3 regions of the Lysinibacillus parviboronicapiens genome follow, and region 3 is predicted to be linked to each of the others. Evidence: a T-box and tRNA genes for the amino acid it is inferred to sense, from the RefSeq annotation. Region 3 holds a T-box; the other regions hold tRNA genes.
The links. The T-box of region 3 lies ahead of ileS (isoleucine--tRNA ligase). A T-box ahead of a tRNA ligase gene usually reads a tRNA of that ligase, here a tRNA-Ile.

Region 1 (5,834 bases), 1.3 Mb from region 3:
CTTCCATAGAGTTTGCTGCTCTTAAGCCTTTAATCGTGAAATTTCGTGTACCATTAAAATAATTCGAATCTTTTTTCACTGTGAGTTTAATACGATTTAAATTGGATGCTTCTACAACTGCACTTTCTACCTGAGCATTATCAATACTATAATTTTGCACGTTTTGAGCAAGTGCCGGATCAACAGGATAATTGAAGTTTAAATAAACAATATTATTATCTTTAATAGAATAATCTGTCGCAGATGTTTGAATTGGGTTGTACTGCGTTAAGGCCAGTTTATTACCATTAACACTTAAATCACCATTACGTGTGAATTTTACATTTTGCACTTCATTAATAGGCACACCGTATAAATTTGTAACATTAAATAAAGTTAGTTTGCCATCGTAAAGAGCTCCCTTTGTATCGTAAGGGCCTAGCAGACCTGCAATTTTAACACGTAATTTTGTAGGTTGATCTTTTACGGTATGAATATCACCTTGAGATCCTCTTGATACCTCATACAAAATGTGATTATTCATATAGCTTCCCGTAAATGAAGCTTTTGCGTAAGATCCTAACTGGACAGGTTTATCCAACGTTAATTGTAAATATTCAACATTATCCTCATAAACAATTTCAGAACTTATTAAAACAGGCGCTTTATCATCTCTTATAAAGTTATACACTGTTGAGAAAGTGGCCGCTTCACCTGATAAGTCGGTAATGACACGACCAGCTGCTGTTCCAATAGTAGTAATTCCTTGAAGTATATTTTTTGGATCAACCGTCACATTGATTAAGCGACCATTTTTAGGATCTTTCTCTATTTTGTTCACGGATAAAGAAGTCTGTCCGCTTTTAATTAAAAGATCATATCCATAAAGTGGTTGAATCTCTTCTGAGAATAGTAACTGGAATGTATTTGGACCAGTTTGTATGACAGAAGATAATGTTGGTGGAATACCATCCTTATCTCCTTTTTTCACTGTTACAGTGGCAGGGTTTGGAGAAATTATATTTCCTGACAAATCTGTAGCCGCTACGAATGTAATCTGCATAGCTGTACCTGGTGTTAAATAACTACCATTCACTGTTGCAGCTGATAAATCAAAGGTTGCTTCAGTTGAGTTTTGTTCAATACTGCCCGTTACATTCATTACTCTTGTTCCATTTGGTAATGTAAATTGAATGCGTTCATTTTGGAATGCTGCCATCGGCTCGGAAAACTGGACTTTTACGATTGACGAGTTGTTTCCTTGCGTTGTTCCCAGAATAGTAGGTGGTTGTGTATCCCCAGCAACGACAAAATTTGCATCAGCTTTTGTAAGCAGTAAGCCTTTTTCAGACTTGATGTTATTTAACACATAACGATGTGTACCTTTTAATGGCTCATTTACTGTAAAGATGACTGATTTTCTATCAGTACTAATTTCTGTTTTCACAATTGATAGTGCTCTTAAAGTATCCACATTAGAGAAAGCCACAATATTATCCTGTAATTTTCCATCTGCTTTTACTACAGAGAGCGGGTCAATTGCTAGGTTGAAAACAACTTTGATTTGAGAGGCGTTGATGCCCTCAATCGATTGCACCTTTAGCTCATTGACTTCATATGTAACAACAGCTGAATAAGATTTATCGTTAATTTTAAAATCTACCTTTGTCTCCACATTTTCAGTAAGTGGCGTTGCTAATGTTACCTTATGGCTTGTCCCATCTGTTAATGTAACTTGTAGTGTATTGGCATCTACAACTTTAACCGTTTGGATGAGTAAAGCATGTTCTTTTATCATATCATCGATATTTGTCATAGTACGATGTAAAAAAGACGCAAATTGGCCACGTGTTAATGTGTTCGCTGGATTAAATGCCTTGACGTTTGTAATCTTTGCATACTCTAGTGCAATAACTGCCTCACGATTTTCTATTGAGGTATTTTTTAAATCTGTAATAGAAGATTTATAGTTTTCTTCTTTATACTTCGCAATTAAATCGATATCATAAACTGTTTCAATAGCACTTACTAAATAAGAAGCCATTTGTTCACGTGTAATATTTTCGGAAGGCGATAACTTGTTATTAGTACCTTTGGAAATACCAGTATCGTATATAAGTGCTGCATATTGTAGTAACTCTTTATCTTTTGTAGATGCAGGCTGCAAGTCTGTAAAACGTACTTTTTTATTGTAATCTGCTGGCACTTGATAGTGTTCTGATACAAGCCATTTCCCTAAAAATTTAGTGACATTACCACGTGTAAGAGTAGCGTTGGGTCTAAATGTACCGTCAGTATATCCACCTACAATTTTTGCATCTGCTAGTGCTAAAATTCCCTCTTTATGGTCACTCTTTGCAATATCTGTAAAGGAGGCTGCACTTGCAGTAGGAACAACAGCTGTCGCAATTAAGGCAGCAGATGCTGTACTCACAATCCATTTACTTTGCTTTTTTTTCACATTAATAACCTCCTATTAATTCTATTCATCTCTATTATAAAAGAAAGATGGATTTATTCCAAAGGATATACCAATATTATCGAGTTTTACCATGGAATATTTGTCTAATTATATAGTAAACAATTAGCAAATAGAAATATTTTGAGATGGATTGACAAAGAAGATGATCATAAGAATCAACTTTTGATTAAACAATTGTTAAAAGCTTTCTTATTAACGATAATATTTAGTACAACTACACCTAACATTCACAATAAACAAATCTCATAACGACTCTTGCTAATAGATAATAGTCGGTGGAAAAGTTAAGGAGAAAAATTGAAACGCTTTACCGAATTTACCACTCAATATGACAATGACTTGGATTGGGAACAACAAACGAGGCGTTTATAGAGCAACTATTGTATTAGATTTAAAAAGCATCATAAAAAAAAAGCAGTAGATGTATTTTACATCTACTGCTTTTTGGTATGACCCCTACGGGATTCGAACCCGTGTTACCGCCGTGAAAGGGCGGTGTCTTAACCGCTTGACCAAGGGGCCAATGGCGGAGAAGGAGGGATTTGAACCCTCGCGCCGGTTACCCGACCTACACCCTTAGCAGGGGCGCCTCTTCAGCCTCTTGAGTACTTCCCCGTAAATAAAAAAATGGCTCCGAAGGCAGGACTCGAACCTGCGACAACCTGATTAACAGTCAGGTGCTACTACCAACTGAGCTACTTCGGAATAATGGTGGGCCTAAATGGACTCGAACCATCGACCTCACGCTTATCAGGCGTGCGCTCTAACCAGCTGAGCTATAGGCCCATTTGGAGCGGGTGATGAGAATCGAACTCACGACATCAGCTTGGAAGGCTGAGGTTTTACCATTAAACTACACCCGCATGTATGGTGGGTCAGGACGGAATCGAACCGCCGACACTTAGAGCTTCAATCTAATGCTCTACCAACTGAGCTACTGACCCATACGTTCCATGCTAAGCTGCAAATATCTTTATCAGCCACTCTCGTTTATTCAGTCACGTACTGTAAGTACGCTCCTTCATGCACTCGTTTGCTTCTTCGATCTTTTTGCTTACATGAACCTCTTATTATAAAAATGGCGGTCCCGACCGGGATCGAACCGGCGATCTCCTGCGTGACAGGCAGGCATGTTAACCGCTACACCACGGGACCATTTGGTTGCGGGGGCCGGATTTGAACCAACGACCTTCGGGTTATGAGCCCGACGAGCTACCACTGCTCCACCCCGCGACAATATGAATGTTAATTATACCGAGTTTTTTAGAACACCATTTATAAAATTTAAAACTGGAGGAGGTAGAGGGATTCGAACCCCCGCGCGGTGTTACCCGCCTGTCGGTTTTCAAGACCGATCCCTTCAGCCAGACTTGGGTATACCTCCGTAACAATATATAAATGGTGGACCTTGCAGGACTCGAACCTGCGACCGGACGGTTATGAGCCGTCTGCTCTAACCAACTGAGCTAAAGGTCCTTTAAGATGGCGGCAGAGGGAGTCGAACCCACGACCTTTCGGGTATGAACCGAATGCTCTAGCCAGCTGAGCTACGCCGCCAGGATCTTTATAACTGGTTATAATTTTATGGTGGAGCCTAGCGGGATCGAACCGCTGACCTCCTGCGTGCAAGGCAGGCGCTCTCCCAGCTGAGCTAAGGCCCCAAAATAATGGTCGGAATGACAGGATTCGAACCTACGACCCCTTGGTCCCAAACCAAGTGCTCTACCAAGCTGAGCTACATTCCGAAATATATATGGCGCGCCCGGCAGGAGTCGAACCCACAACCTTCTGATCCGTAGTCAGACGCTCTATCCAATTGAGCTACGGGCGCTATTTACTAGAATAAAAATGGTGCCGAGGGCCGGAATCGAACCGGCACGGTAGTCACCTACCGCAGGATTTTAAGTCCTGTGCGTCTGCCAGTTCCGCCACCCCGGCACATGTTGGAGCGGAAGACGAGGTTCGAACTCGCGACCCCCACCTTGGCAAGGTGGTGTTCTACCACTGAACTACTTCCGCATGTGCATAAGATTTATTTATCCTGGCAATTATGAAATTCTAAAAAATGGTGCGGGTGAAGGGAGTCGAACCCCCACGCCTTGCGGCGCTAGATCCTAAGTCTAGTGCGTCTGCCAATTCCGCCACACCCGCATATTTTGTTGGCAATTTAAATGGTGAGCCATGAAGGACTCGAACCTTCGACCCTCTGATTAAAAGTCAGATGCTCTACCAACTGAGCTAATGGCTCAAAACTATGGTGCCGGCTATAGGAATCGAACCCACGACCTACTGATTACAAGTCAGTTGCTCTACCTGCTGAGCTAAACCGGCATATGGTGGAGGATGACGGGCTCGAACCGCCGACCCTCTGCTTGTAAGGCAGATGCTCTCCCAGCTGAGCTAATCCTCCTGGGTATTATGCCTAGCGATGTCCTACTCTCACAGGGGGAAGCCCCCAACTACCATCGGCGCTAAAGAGCTTAACTTCCGTGTTCGGTATGGGAACGGGTGTGACCTCTTTGCCATCATCACTAGACTCTACTTCATCTTTAACATACTATGTATTACTTATATCTTAAAGTTCTTTGTGTTTTGAAGTTGTTTACCTGTCCTTCAAGACAAGAATTATTGTATAACGTTTTCTTACATTGTGCAACACTTTTTTATAAAAAAAAGAAATTATTACTTTTTAAAGATATTTTTGTCATGTAAGAGAATTTATCACTCTGCTAATCATTATAACAATTGTTTTTTCAAAAGAAAACATTTTTATTTACATCAAAAAAATGTTTTGTAGTTGCTATGTTAAATATTTACTCTATTAGTAATCAATAATGCCTCGACATTATTACGTCCGGAATCGGCTTTGTGCTTGCACAAAGAACTCCTTTTCGATTTCCGTGACATCCGCCGGAGGCTTTAACTTATTTTAGCGGATGTTTGTACACCCTGAAAAGCAACTTAAATCCGCATTCATCTCACCACCTATAGAGGTGGGAGACTTCTGCTGAAAGAAGTTAAATACAGTAGAACTCAGGCCTTAACGATACGTCTTGTTAGAATGCCTGAGTATTTTAATATTTTTTGTAGGTACTACATTGCTCATACATTTTAATTTTTTATCCTATACGTTATTTAGCATTATTATTCTAAATATTAGTAAGGGCTGCTAATAATTGGTCAATTTCTTTAAATGTAGTTTTTGGACCAAAGGATATTCTGAAAAATTGGCGAGCTTCTTCCATAGTATAGCCCATCGATAAAATTGCTTTCGTGCCAGACTCGCTATGAATATCACATGCACTACCTGTAGATATGCATATACCCGCTTCATTTAATCTTAATAAAACATATTGTCCTTCTACTTTATCCA
Region 2 (5,834 bases), 1.3 Mb from region 3:
GCGCCAGCTTCGAAGGAGGCGTCGGTGGGATACTACCCTGGTTGTATTGAAATTCTAACCCATGCCCCTTAGCGGGGCAGGAGACAGTGTCAGGCGGACAGTTTGACTGGGGCGGTCGCCTCCTAAAAGGTAACGGAGGCGCCCAAAGGTTCCCTCAGAATGGTTGGAAATCATTCGTAGAGTGTAAAGGCACAAGGGAGCTTGACTGCGAGACCTACAAGTCGAGCAGGGTCGAAAGACGGGCTTAGTGATCCGGTGGTTCCGCATGGAAGGGCCATCGCTCAACGGATAAAAGCTACCCCGGGGATAACAGGCTTATCTCCCCCAAGAGTCCACATCGACGGGGAGGTTTGGCACCTCGATGTCGGCTCATCGCATCCTGGGGCTGTAGTCGGTCCCAAGGGTTGGGCTGTTCGCCCATTAAAGCGGTACGCGAGCTGGGTTCAGAACGTCGTGAGACAGTTCGGTCCCTATCCGTCGTGGGCGTAGGAAATTTGAGAGGAGCTGTCCTTAGTACGAGAGGACCGGGATGGACACACCGCTGGTGTACCAGTTGTCTTGCCAAAGGCATCGCTGGGTAGCTATGTGTGGACGGGATAAGTGCTGAAAGCATCTAAGCATGAAGCCCCCCTCAAGATGAGATTTCCCATTACGCAAGTAAGTAAGATCCCTCAAAGACGATGAGGTAGATAGGTTCGAGGTGGAAGTGTGGTGACACATGGAGCTGACGAATACTAATCGATCGAGGACTTAACCAAAATGTTTGAAACATTCAATGTACCGTTTATCCAGTTTTGAAAGAACAACATCTTTCTACATAGGGTTTCAAGATACAAGTAGTTCGAGAAAGCGATGGAAGCTGACAAAGAAATACGGCGTATATTGGAAGCCGACAATAGTCTAGTGATGATGGCAAAGAGGTCACACCCGTTCCCATACCGAACACGGAAGTTAAGCTCTTTAGCGCCGATGGTAGTTGGGGGCTTCCCCCTGTGAGAGTAGGACATCGCTAGGCATAATACCCAGGAGGATTAGCTCAGCTGGGAGAGCATCTGCCTTACAAGCAGAGGGTCGGCGGTTCGAGCCCGTCATCCTCCACCATATGCCGGTTTAGCTCAGCAGGTAGAGCAACTGACTTGTAATCAGTAGGTCGTGGGTTCGATTCCTATAGCCGGCACCATAGTTTTGAGCCATTAGCTCAGTTGGTAGAGCATCTGACTTTTAATCAGAGGGTCGAAGGTTCGAGTCCTTCATGGCTCACCATTTAAATTGCCAACAAAATATGCGGGTGTGGCGGAATTGGCAGACGCACTAGACTTAGGATCTAGCGCCGCAAGGCGTGGGGGTTCGACTCCCTTCACCCGCACCATTTTTTAGAATTTCATAATTGCCAGGATAAATAAATCTTATGCACATGCGGAAGTAGTTCAGTGGTAGAACACCACCTTGCCAAGGTGGGGGTCGCGAGTTCGAACCTCGTCTTCCGCTCCAACATGTGCCGGGGTGGCGGAACTGGCAGACGCACAGGACTTAAAATCCTGCGGTAGGTGACTACCGTGCCGGTTCGATTCCGGCCCTCGGCACCATTTTTATTCTAGTAAATAGCGCCCGTAGCTCAATTGGATAGAGCGTCTGACTACGGATCAGAAGGTTGTGGGTTCGACTCCTGCCGGGCGCGCCATATATATTTCGGAATGTAGCTCAGCTTGGTAGAGCACTTGGTTTGGGACCAAGGGGTCGTAGGTTCGAATCCTGTCATTCCGACCATTATTTTGGGGCCTTAGCTCAGCTGGGAGAGCGCCTGCCTTGCACGCAGGAGGTCAGCGGTTCGATCCCGCTAGGCTCCACCATAAAATTATAACCAGTTATAAAGATCCTGGCGGCGTAGCTCAGCTGGCTAGAGCATTCGGTTCATACCCGAAAGGTCGTGGGTTCGACTCCCTCTGCCGCCATCTTAAAGGACCTTTAGCTCAGTTGGTTAGAGCAGACGGCTCATAACCGTCCGGTCGCAGGTTCGAGTCCTGCAAGGTCCACCATTTATATATTGTTACGGAGGTATACCCAAGTCTGGCTGAAGGGATCGGTCTTGAAAACCGACAGGCGGGTAACACCGCGCGGGGGTTCGAATCCCTCTACCTCCTCCAGTTTTAAATTTTATAAATGGTGTTCTAAAAAACTCGGTATAATTAACATTCATATTGTCGCGGGGTGGAGCAGTGGTAGCTCGTCGGGCTCATAACCCGAAGGTCGTTGGTTCAAATCCGGCCCCCGCAACCAAATGGTCCCGTGGTGTAGCGGTTAACATGCCTGCCTGTCACGCAGGAGATCGCCGGTTCGATCCCGGTCGGGACCGCCATTTTTATAATAAGAGGTTCATGTAAGCAAAAAGATCGAAGAAGCAAACGAGTGCATGAAGGAGCGTACTTACAGTACGTGACTGAATAAACGAGAGTGGCTGATAAAGATATTTGCAGCTTAGCATGGAACGTATGGGTCAGTAGCTCAGTTGGTAGAGCATTAGATTGAAGCTCTAAGTGTCGGCGGTTCGATTCCGTCCTGACCCACCATACATGCGGGTGTAGTTTAATGGTAAAACCTCAGCCTTCCAAGCTGATGTCGTGAGTTCGATTCTCATCACCCGCTCCAAATGGGCCTATAGCTCAGCTGGTTAGAGCGCACGCCTGATAAGCGTGAGGTCGATGGTTCGAGTCCATTTAGGCCCACCATTATTCCGAAGTAGCTCAGTTGGTAGTAGCACCTGACTGTTAATCAGGTTGTCGCAGGTTCGAGTCCTGCCTTCGGAGCCATTTTTTTATTTACGGGGAAGTACTCAAGAGGCTGAAGAGGCGCCCCTGCTAAGGGTGTAGGTCGGGTAACCGGCGCGAGGGTTCAAATCCCTCCTTCTCCGCCATTGGCCCCTTGGTCAAGCGGTTAAGACACCGCCCTTTCACGGCGGTAACACGGGTTCGAATCCCGTAGGGGTCATACTAAAGCACAGTAGATGTAAAACATCTACTGTGCTTTTTTTATGAAGAAAAATATAAAAGAAGCTTCAAAGAATTATAGTATTGGAAAAAGTAGGAGAAGCTTGTCGAGGTAAAGTAACTGCAACTGGGCTCTATGCCGAAGTGCAAGTATTATTTATTGGTGGAAGTCAAGTGTTCCAAAATTACTTACAAAATATATTTATTAGATTCCAAACAGTGTTGTCCTTTTAGAAATAAAAAATCGTCTAACTAAAGATAGTAGACGATTTTTTTATTATCCTCGTGCTAGCATTCTTTCGAGTGAACTACGGGCTTCTTTTGCAATATGGGGGTCCACTTGAATGCGATTATGTGGCTTTCCCTGTTCAATACTTTCAAGTGACCACAGCAGATGTGGGAGATCAATTCGATTCATTGTAAGACAAGGACAAAAATTCTTATTCAACGAGATAATCTGTTTATCTGAATGGTGTAACATCATACGATTAACTAGATTCATTTCTGTGCCGATTGCCCATGCAGAACCGCTAGGGGCATTATTAATAGTATCAATAATGTATTTCGTTGAGCCTGCATCATCCGCTGCCGCAACAACTTCACGGCTACATTCCGGATGCACGATAATGCGCATATTTGGATGTGCCTGACGAACCATTTCTGTATGTTGCACGGTAAAGCCTTCGTGGACGGAACAATGTCCTTTCCATAAAATTACTTGAATGTTTTCTGACGACTGTTCTGTCTCAAGGGTATTGGTATGTGGATTCCAAACAGCCATATTTTCAAGAGGTACGCCCAAATCATAAGCGGTATTTCTACCTAAATGCTGATCGGGTAGAAATAAAATACGTTGCTTTTGACTAAATGCCCATTTTACCATTTCCTTTGCGTTGGAGGATGTTACACATGCGCCTCCATAATGTCCTGTAAATGCTTTTATTGCCGCAGTCGAATTGACATATGTTAACGGTATAATCGTATCACCGAAAAGTTGCTGTAAGATGGACCATGCTTGTTCTGTTTGATAAATGTCTGCCATGTCTGCCATTGAGCAGCCTGCTCGCATATCTGGCAAGTAGACATGCTGTTTCTCAGTGGTTAACATATCGGCTGTTTCAGCCATAAAATGTACCCCACAGAAAACGATATGCTTGGCTTCCTTATTTGCAGCAGATAATTGCGCGAGCTGTAAAGAATCTCCTGTAGCATCAGCAAATTGAATCACTTCGTCTTTTTGATAATGATGGCCAGGAATAAAAAGCTGACGACCCAGTTTCTTTTTAATAGCTAGAATGCGAGATTCCATGTCAGTTCTTGATAGTGTTCGATAATGCTCTGGGAGTAGGGTAGCTTGTTGTAATAAACTAGTTATTGACAAGTGGATGATCTCCTTTCATTTGTACAAGTGCGCTAATATCAAACGCTTTTACCGAATGAGTTAGTGCGCCAAGTGAGATCCATTGGATACCAGATTCTGCATAGGCATGTAGATTATCTAGCGTAATCCCACCGGATGCCTCCGTAGCGATATGCGCAGGAACGGCTGGGAGCCATGCCTGTATTTCTTCTGGCGTTCGATTATCAAACATAATAATATCAGCACCTGATGCAATGGCTTCTTTCAATTGATCTTTTGTTTCAATTTCTACTTCAATTTTTACCGTATGACCAACTTTGCTACGAGCAGCTTGCACAGCTTTTGAAATGCTCCCTGCAAAAGCAATATGGTTATCCTTTAGCATAATTGCATCGTATAATCCACTGCGATGATTAAAGGCTCCACCTACCCGTACTGCATATTTATCGAGCATACGTAATCCAGGTATCGTTTTACGGGTATCGCAAATTTTTGCTCCTGTCCCTGCTGTTTCACGAACAGCTAAGTTGGTAGCTGTAGCGATGGCAGACATACGCTGAATGAGATTCAAAATGACACGCTCACCAATTAATAATTTTTGTAGAGGTCCTTTGACAATAGCGAGTAAATCACCTGTATTTACTGCATCACCATCTTTTTTATGCAAAATGATATCCATCGAGGAATCCAGTAGTAGAAAACCGTGCTCGATGATAAGTGCTCCACAGAAAATACCACTATCTTTCGCATAAAAGGAAAAAGTCCCTTTTTGATCAGCTGTAAAGATAAGTTCGCTTGATAAATCGCCATCCCCAATGTCTTCGTTATAAAATTGCTTGAGCATTTCCTCTAGTTTGATGATATTCATATAATGTATTCCTCACTTTCATCTGTCCATGTTCAAAAATAATCCAGCGTTGAGCCCATAGTCTATCTTTATTTGGTTTGTCACTACGAATATGAGCTCCTCGCGTTTCTTTTCGTGTCAGTGCAGCATTTACCATCAATGAAGCGACAATATGCATCATATAAAGTTCAAGTTCCTGTTGACCCAGTCCACTTATCTCAACATGTTGAAGGGTTTGCAATGGTGGCAATTGTTTTGCGAATTGCTGCATATCTTGAGGATTGCGTATAATACCTAGCGCATGCATCATAGTTTGCTGTAAATGTTCTTTTGCTAATAGTGAAGGTATAGCTTGCTGATGAGCTTTGTGAATGACAGTGAAATTGTATTGCTTGCAGCCTGTTTGTAAGATGGCATGTGCCATCTTTTGTCCAAAGGCAATACCTTCTAGCAAGGAGTTACTCGCTAAACGATTTGCACCATGAACGCCCGTACAAGCGACTTCACCAACAGCATAGAGATTTGGAATCGATGTTCTTCCGATGTCATCAGCGATAATACCACCCATTAAGAAATGGCTACCTGGTGCAACAGGAATTAAGCCATGCTGTATATCCACACCATTGTCAGCGCAAAGTTTCGC
Region 3 (5,834 bases):
ATAAATTGTAACTTTTTCGTTAAATACTTCCGTTTGAATAAATTTATCTCCTGTCCTGTTTTCGCCAAATTTTATGTCATTAAGTAATACGTTTGCTTTAAGTAATGTCTCGTGTTGTTGTATAATTTCAGCTGTTTTAGCATCTGTTGAGATGGAAATGGCTATATATTGTTCAACAGGTAATGCCCATTTTTTTCGAGTATCTTGAATGGAGCGGATTAATTCCCTTATCTGCCCTTCTTGCAATAAATCCTCTGTTAAGTGTGTGTTGAGAAGCACACGACATGATGTATCTTCTGCTAAAATATAGTGTTCTTTTACCATTGATTCGTTTACTACATGCACTGGTAATAATGTGATTTCGAGCCCTTCGATGTTCAGCGTTACTGCACCATCGCGTTGTAATGACTTTTTCTCGTCAGCGTTTAGATTCAAGACGTAATCTTTTACTTTATTGACATGCTGCCCAAAGGCTACACCTGCCGTTTTGAAATTTAGTTTGTAGTGGATTGTTTCATACGCTGAAAAATCATTTGTCCAAATACATTGTTTTATATTTAATTCATCTTTGATGATGGCTGTATATTGCGCATACCTATCCAAGTCATTGGCCACGGAAACAATAATTTCTCGCAATGGCTGCTTCACTTTTATAGCTTGACTATTACGTAGACTTCTACCGAGTTCCACGATTGATAAAACATGTTCCATTTCTTTTTCAAGCTGAAGGTTAAGCAGTGCTGTATTACATGGCGGATAGTTTTGTAAATGTACACTTTTACCACATAATCGCTTATATAAATCCTCTGCAATAAAGGGTGTAAATGGCGCTAATAGTTGACTAATAGTCGTTAGCAATTCGTACAGCGTACTATACGCTCCTCGTTTATCATCTGATAATCCGTTTGCCCAAAATCGTGCACGTGAACGACGGATATACCAATTGCTTAGTTCTTCGACAAGTTTGCCAATTTCACGTGTCGCTTGCGTAAATTGGTAGTCGTCCATGTTTGTTGTGACAAGCTGAATTGTGTGATGTAAGCGAGACAATATCCAATCATCCAGTTTTGTGCGTGTACCTGTATTTGCTGAGTCGTATTGGAAACCATCGATTTCGGCATACAGCTGATAGAATTTAAATGTATTATCGAGTGTATCCACAAGTTTTGATTTTGCGTCCATGACTATTTTCTTTGAAAAGCGCTTAGGATTCCACGCAGAGCTATCAACTAAAAATGACCATCTTAAAGCATCTGCTCCGTATTGTTCGATGAGTTCAACTGGTTCTAAAGCATTACCTTTACTTTTCGACATTTTCTGTCCATGCTCATCTAATACATGCCCTAATGACAGTACATTTTTATAAGGTGCCTTTCCTGTAAATAATGTTGAGACAGCTAATAAACTATAGAAAAATCCTCGTGTTTGGTCGATGCCTTCGATGACCACATCTGCTGGGAATTGATTTTTATGTGTTTGCTGATTACTAAATGGGTAATGATGTTGTGCAAATGGCATCGAACCACTATCAAACCAGACATCGATAACCTCTGGTGTACGTTCCATATCACCTTTGCATTTTGGGCAAGTACAGACAACGTCATCAATATATGGTTTATGCAATTCCATTTTGTCATCAAGAGTTCCCTTTGCTAAGACACTTAACGCAGCTATACTATTGGGTGCTTCTTCATGACCACAATCCTGACAAATCCATACATTTAGCGGAGTACCCCAATAGCGATTGCGGCTAATATTCCAATCCACTAAGTTTTCTAGGAAATTGCCAAATCGACCGTGTTTAATGTGCTCTGGATACCAGGTTACTTGCTCATTATTTGCTAGCAATTGATTTTTCAATGTCGACATATTGATAAACCAGCTATCAGTTGCATAGTAAAGCAATGGTGAATCACAACGCCAACAATGTGGGTAGCTATGCTCATATTTTTCTTTGTCAAACAATAACCCTTTTTCTGCCAGCATTTTAATAATAGCGACATCACAGTCTTTCACAAATTTCCCTGAAAGTTCTGGTACTTCTTGTGTATAACACCCTTTTAAATCTACAACGTTGACAAATGACAAATCATTGTGTTGAACAGTTTTATAATCCTCTTCTCCGTATGCAGGTGCAATATGCACAATCCCCGTACCACTTTGCTCTGTTACGTAATCTGCTAATACAACAACATGCCCCTTTGCGACTGCTACATAGGAAAAGGGTGAGATATACGAAGTTTCTTCAAATTCATGACCATCATGCTCACTTAACACCTCAAATGGTTCAGGCAATACTTTTTCAACAAGCGATTTAGCGAGTATATAAATTTTATCGTGTTTCTTTACACGCACATATTTTAAATGAGGGTTTAATGCCAATGCGACATTTGCTGGTAGTGTCCAAGGTGTCGTAGTCCATCCAAGAAAATACTCATCGCGATCTTTTCGCTTAAACATCGCTGTGACAGATAAATCTTTAACATCCTTATAGCCTTGGGCGACTTCATGGGAACTTAACGATGTTTGGCAACTCGGACAATACGGGGAAACACGATGCCCTTTATATAAAAGCTTGTTTTGGTGCACATGACTCAAAATATGCCAGACCGATTCAATATAATCGTTACTTAACGTTAAGTACGGATCCTCCATATTAATCCAATACCCTAGTTGTTCTGTAAAGGATCGCCATTTCTTTTCGTAAGTAAAGACGCTCCCTTTACATTCTTGAATAAATCGTTCAATGCCATAGTTCTCAATTTCTTGCTTACCGGAAATCCCAAGCTTTTTTTCGACACCTAATTCTACCGGTAAACCGTGTGTATCCCATCCGGCTTTTCGTTCAACAAGATAGCCTTGCATCGTTTTATAACGAGCCACGACATCTTTTATGGTTCTTCCAAATGCGTGACCTACGTGTGGTAAGCCATTTGCTGTTGGTGGTCCTTCATAAAACACAAAGGGTTTACTGTCTGAACGATTATCTACAGACGCTTGAAACGTTCTTTCTTGTTCCCACATTTTACGAATTCTTGCTTCTCTCTCTACAGTTGTTTCTTTCTTTTCTTCGACTTGCATGTAATTCCCTCCTATACTATTGTATAAAAGGCATACAAAAAACCCCGTCCCAAGTAAGGGACGGGGTTAACCGCGAATACCACCCTAATTCTATTGAAAAACGCTCAATAGCACTCAGCAACGTACAATCATACGTGTTCTTTTTAACGGTAGACACCCGAATTAGCCTACTAAAGTTCAGCTAATCTTCTCAGAGAGGATTTTCATGAAACATTTGCACACCGACTTCCACCAATCTGTCGGCTCTCTGTAGAACAAAATGAAACACTACTCTTTCTCATCAACGAATTTGTATGCTTTTATTGTGGTTCATCGTAACAAACTAGCATGTAATTGTCAACAATTTCAAAATAATAATTTTGTAAGGTATTTACAATTTGTATAATAACCTTTTCGATCCAAGCGTGCATCAATTACTCAATAATTTCAATTTCATCTAAATTTGCAGCAAAGTCATAGCCTTGTGAAATTGTGTCATCTTTCATAGTATATGTGATATTCACCTGCTTGCCGACAGCAATTTTATCTTTTACACCATGAAGTGGAAACCATACACCATTTTGTTTTTTTTCAATAATTTCTGTATAGGGTAAGTGACTTATCTTTTCTTCTAATGCTCCTGAAACAACTAAGAAACGATCTCCCTCCACTGCAACGATTTGGCCGAATTTATACTGTTTATTGAATGACCTCGCATCACTAGGATTACTTGACAATTGATATTTTTTCTCTAGATTTGAAATTTCCTCCTTATACTGAGAAGTAAAATAATCTATGGCGTCTTTCTTCACTGCGAAACGAGCATGAAGTTGAAATGATTCCTCATATTTTTTGAAATAATCTTTGAGCAATTCGTTATATGCAACTAATTTTATATTGTCTGGTTTCATGTATTCTTCGTAGAACTTTTCAGGAGTTATATTTATTCTTGAAAGGTCTTCAATAAATTTAGCATCCTTTGAAATACTTTCAAAGTGTTCTCTAGTTAATCTTTCTTGTTCATCTATGGCCGCTTGCCTTAGAACAATACCTTTGCTTAAAGCATAAGCATAATAAGCATCTATTTCTATCCTCGCTTGAAACGCACTATTTAGAGATTCTTCTATCCTTTCTTGAAACGCAGGATTTAGAGGTTCTTTAGTAGAGTCTACTCCTAATTTTAGACTCATAGATAATAGCTCTTCATCTAATATTTGGACATCATTTGATGAAAGTAAATTCTTTTCACTGTGTTGATTATAAACAAACACCCCAATACATACTGTTAAAATCATAGTGAGAATACTGTACTGCCGACGTCTAGAAGGTTTGGGCTTTTTACGTTGTTCAATGTGGTTTATTACATTCATCATCACCCGATTTTTACTATCTTTTAAATCTTTTAAAACCTCTACCCCATATTTACTCATGCAAAAGCACCTCCCACTCAATATGTTCTAGCTTTGGCTTTAGTAGTTCTCGTCCACGACGTAACCGTGTTTTCACTGTACTCTCAGGAATATTTAAAAGCTGAGCTATTTCAACGACAGGCATCTCCTCAAAATAAAAATAAATCAGAACCTCACGTTGTTTGAACTGCTCCCTGTCAAGTAGACAGTGGAAATAATAAAAATGCTTTACGCGGCTTGAGACCTGAATTCCAAGGGGCTCAAGCTGTTTAATTTTTCTTGATAGCGCTCTGAATTATAAAACGAAATGTATCCTAAAATTGCTTTTTTTAGCGCTTCATATGTATCATATTTATTTAAATAGTATTTTTCGCATTTGAGCGTACCCCAAAAAGCCTCGATTGGTCCGTTATCGATACAACGTCCCACTCTAGACATACTATGTACCATCTCGGCATCATCTATCATACGTTTGAAAAGTTTTGAAGTATATTGATAACCACGATCGCTATGAATAAGTGGATGCTCATCCTCTTTTAATTTTTGTATGGCTAGTGTCATCGTTTGAAAAACAAGTTTATTGTTATTCGAGTGCCCTAATACATAACTCACAATCGAATTATCGTATAAATCAATAATGGCGCTTAAATAAGCCTTTTTACCATTCTCATATTTAAATTCCGTGACATCTGTACACCATTTTTGATTCGGTTTATCTGCTTTGAACTTGCGACTGAGTATGTTTTCTGCTACATAATCTGGATTCGATTTACGATATTTTTTTCGTTTTCGACGAATCACCGATTTTAATCGACACATTTTCATCAAACGATAAATACGTTTTTTATTTACCTTCGGTAAATCTACTTTTTCACGATGACGATTGATTGTAAGTGTGATGCGACGATATCCATAAATCCCATCTACTTGTGTATAAAGGTACTGAATTGATTCTAGAAGCTGTTCATTCTCGATTTCTCGTGCTGATGACTGACGGTTCAACCACTTATAATAAGCAGCACGTGTAACATCGGCAATTTCACATAATAAAATGATTGGCAGTGCTTCCTTCGCTGCTAATTCTTGAATGGCAATATAACGGCTATGTATACGGCTTTTACTTAACGACGCCTCCTTTCGATTTCCTCTAACTTTTTTAAGAAGAGATTTTCTGCACGTAATCGTTCATTTTCACGTTCCATACGCTGGATTTCTAAACGAAACTTGTCTTCAGTGCTTAACTCTTCTTCTAACTTTGTACGCCCACGGCGATCATGCAAGCCTAATTCCCCGTATTTTTCGAATTTTTTTACCCATTGATATACTTGTTGGTAAGAAACCGCATATTGTTCAGCTGTTACTTGA

Region 1: it has a tRNA-Ile gene. The T-box ahead of ileS (isoleucine--tRNA ligase) is inferred to sense a tRNA for this amino acid. The anticodon was not compared.
Region 2: it has a tRNA-Ile gene. The T-box ahead of ileS (isoleucine--tRNA ligase) is inferred to sense a tRNA for this amino acid. The anticodon was not compared.

What each region holds. Positions count from the first base shown of each region.
Region 1 is NZ_CP073713.1:3,760,540-3,766,373, forward strand. It holds gene C9J31_RS18110 (S-layer homology domain-containing protein) at 1-2,440, opposite strand, end outside; tRNA gene C9J31_RS18115 (tRNA-Glu) at 2,912-2,983, opposite strand; tRNA gene C9J31_RS18120 (tRNA-Ser) at 2,986-3,076, opposite strand; tRNA gene C9J31_RS18125 (tRNA-Asn) at 3,090-3,166, opposite strand; tRNA gene C9J31_RS18130 (tRNA-Ile) at 3,171-3,247, opposite strand; tRNA gene C9J31_RS18135 (tRNA-Gly) at 3,251-3,324, opposite strand; tRNA gene C9J31_RS18140 (tRNA-Phe) at 3,330-3,405, opposite strand; tRNA gene C9J31_RS18145 (tRNA-Asp) at 3,541-3,616, opposite strand; tRNA gene C9J31_RS18150 (tRNA-Met) at 3,620-3,694, opposite strand; tRNA gene C9J31_RS18155 (tRNA-Ser) at 3,753-3,845, opposite strand; tRNA gene C9J31_RS18160 (tRNA-Ile) at 3,861-3,937, opposite strand; tRNA gene C9J31_RS18165 (tRNA-Met) at 3,945-4,018, opposite strand; tRNA gene C9J31_RS18170 (tRNA-Ala) at 4,047-4,122, opposite strand; tRNA gene C9J31_RS18175 (tRNA-Pro) at 4,130-4,206, opposite strand; tRNA gene C9J31_RS18180 (tRNA-Arg) at 4,216-4,292, opposite strand; tRNA gene C9J31_RS18185 (tRNA-Leu) at 4,311-4,399, opposite strand; tRNA gene C9J31_RS18190 (tRNA-Gly) at 4,406-4,480, opposite strand; tRNA gene C9J31_RS18195 (tRNA-Leu) at 4,528-4,612, opposite strand; tRNA gene C9J31_RS18200 (tRNA-Lys) at 4,634-4,709, opposite strand; tRNA gene C9J31_RS18205 (tRNA-Thr) at 4,717-4,792, opposite strand; tRNA gene C9J31_RS18210 (tRNA-Val) at 4,796-4,871, opposite strand; rRNA gene rrf (5S ribosomal RNA) at 4,882-4,997, opposite strand; gene C9J31_RS18220 (cysteine desulfurase family protein) at 5,611-5,834, opposite strand, start outside.
Region 2 is NZ_CP073713.1:3,768,245-3,774,078, reverse strand. It holds rRNA gene C9J31_RS18350 (23S ribosomal RNA) at 1-758, shown strand, start outside; rRNA gene rrf (5S ribosomal RNA) at 900-1,015, shown strand; tRNA gene C9J31_RS18340 (tRNA-Val) at 1,026-1,101, shown strand; tRNA gene C9J31_RS18335 (tRNA-Thr) at 1,105-1,180, shown strand; tRNA gene C9J31_RS18330 (tRNA-Lys) at 1,188-1,263, shown strand; tRNA gene C9J31_RS18325 (tRNA-Leu) at 1,285-1,369, shown strand; tRNA gene C9J31_RS18320 (tRNA-Gly) at 1,417-1,491, shown strand; tRNA gene C9J31_RS18315 (tRNA-Leu) at 1,498-1,586, shown strand; tRNA gene C9J31_RS18310 (tRNA-Arg) at 1,605-1,681, shown strand; tRNA gene C9J31_RS18305 (tRNA-Pro) at 1,691-1,767, shown strand; tRNA gene C9J31_RS18300 (tRNA-Ala) at 1,775-1,850, shown strand; tRNA gene C9J31_RS18295 (tRNA-Met) at 1,879-1,952, shown strand; tRNA gene C9J31_RS18290 (tRNA-Ile) at 1,960-2,036, shown strand; tRNA gene C9J31_RS18285 (tRNA-Ser) at 2,052-2,144, shown strand; tRNA gene C9J31_RS18280 (tRNA-Met) at 2,203-2,277, shown strand; tRNA gene C9J31_RS18275 (tRNA-Asp) at 2,281-2,356, shown strand; tRNA gene C9J31_RS18270 (tRNA-Phe) at 2,492-2,567, shown strand; tRNA gene C9J31_RS18265 (tRNA-Gly) at 2,573-2,646, shown strand; tRNA gene C9J31_RS18260 (tRNA-Ile) at 2,650-2,726, shown strand; tRNA gene C9J31_RS18255 (tRNA-Asn) at 2,731-2,807, shown strand; tRNA gene C9J31_RS18250 (tRNA-Ser) at 2,821-2,911, shown strand; tRNA gene C9J31_RS18245 (tRNA-Glu) at 2,914-2,985, shown strand; gene C9J31_RS18240 (hypothetical protein) at 3,069-3,218, shown strand; gene nadA (quinolinate synthase NadA) at 3,262-4,365, opposite strand; gene nadC (carboxylating nicotinate-nucleotide diphosphorylase) at 4,352-5,212, opposite strand; gene nadB (L-aspartate oxidase) at 5,169-5,834, opposite strand, start outside.
Region 3 is NZ_CP073713.1:2,431,936-2,437,769, reverse strand. It holds gene ileS (isoleucine--tRNA ligase) at 1-3,081, opposite strand, end outside; T-box leader at 3,135-3,374, opposite strand; gene C9J31_RS11630 (hypothetical protein) at 3,495-4,490, opposite strand; gene C9J31_RS23985 (RNA polymerase sigma factor) at 4,483-4,719, opposite strand; one part of gene C9J31_RS24270 (IS3 family transposase) at 4,698-5,629, opposite strand; one part of gene C9J31_RS24270 (IS3 family transposase) at 5,629-5,834, opposite strand, start outside.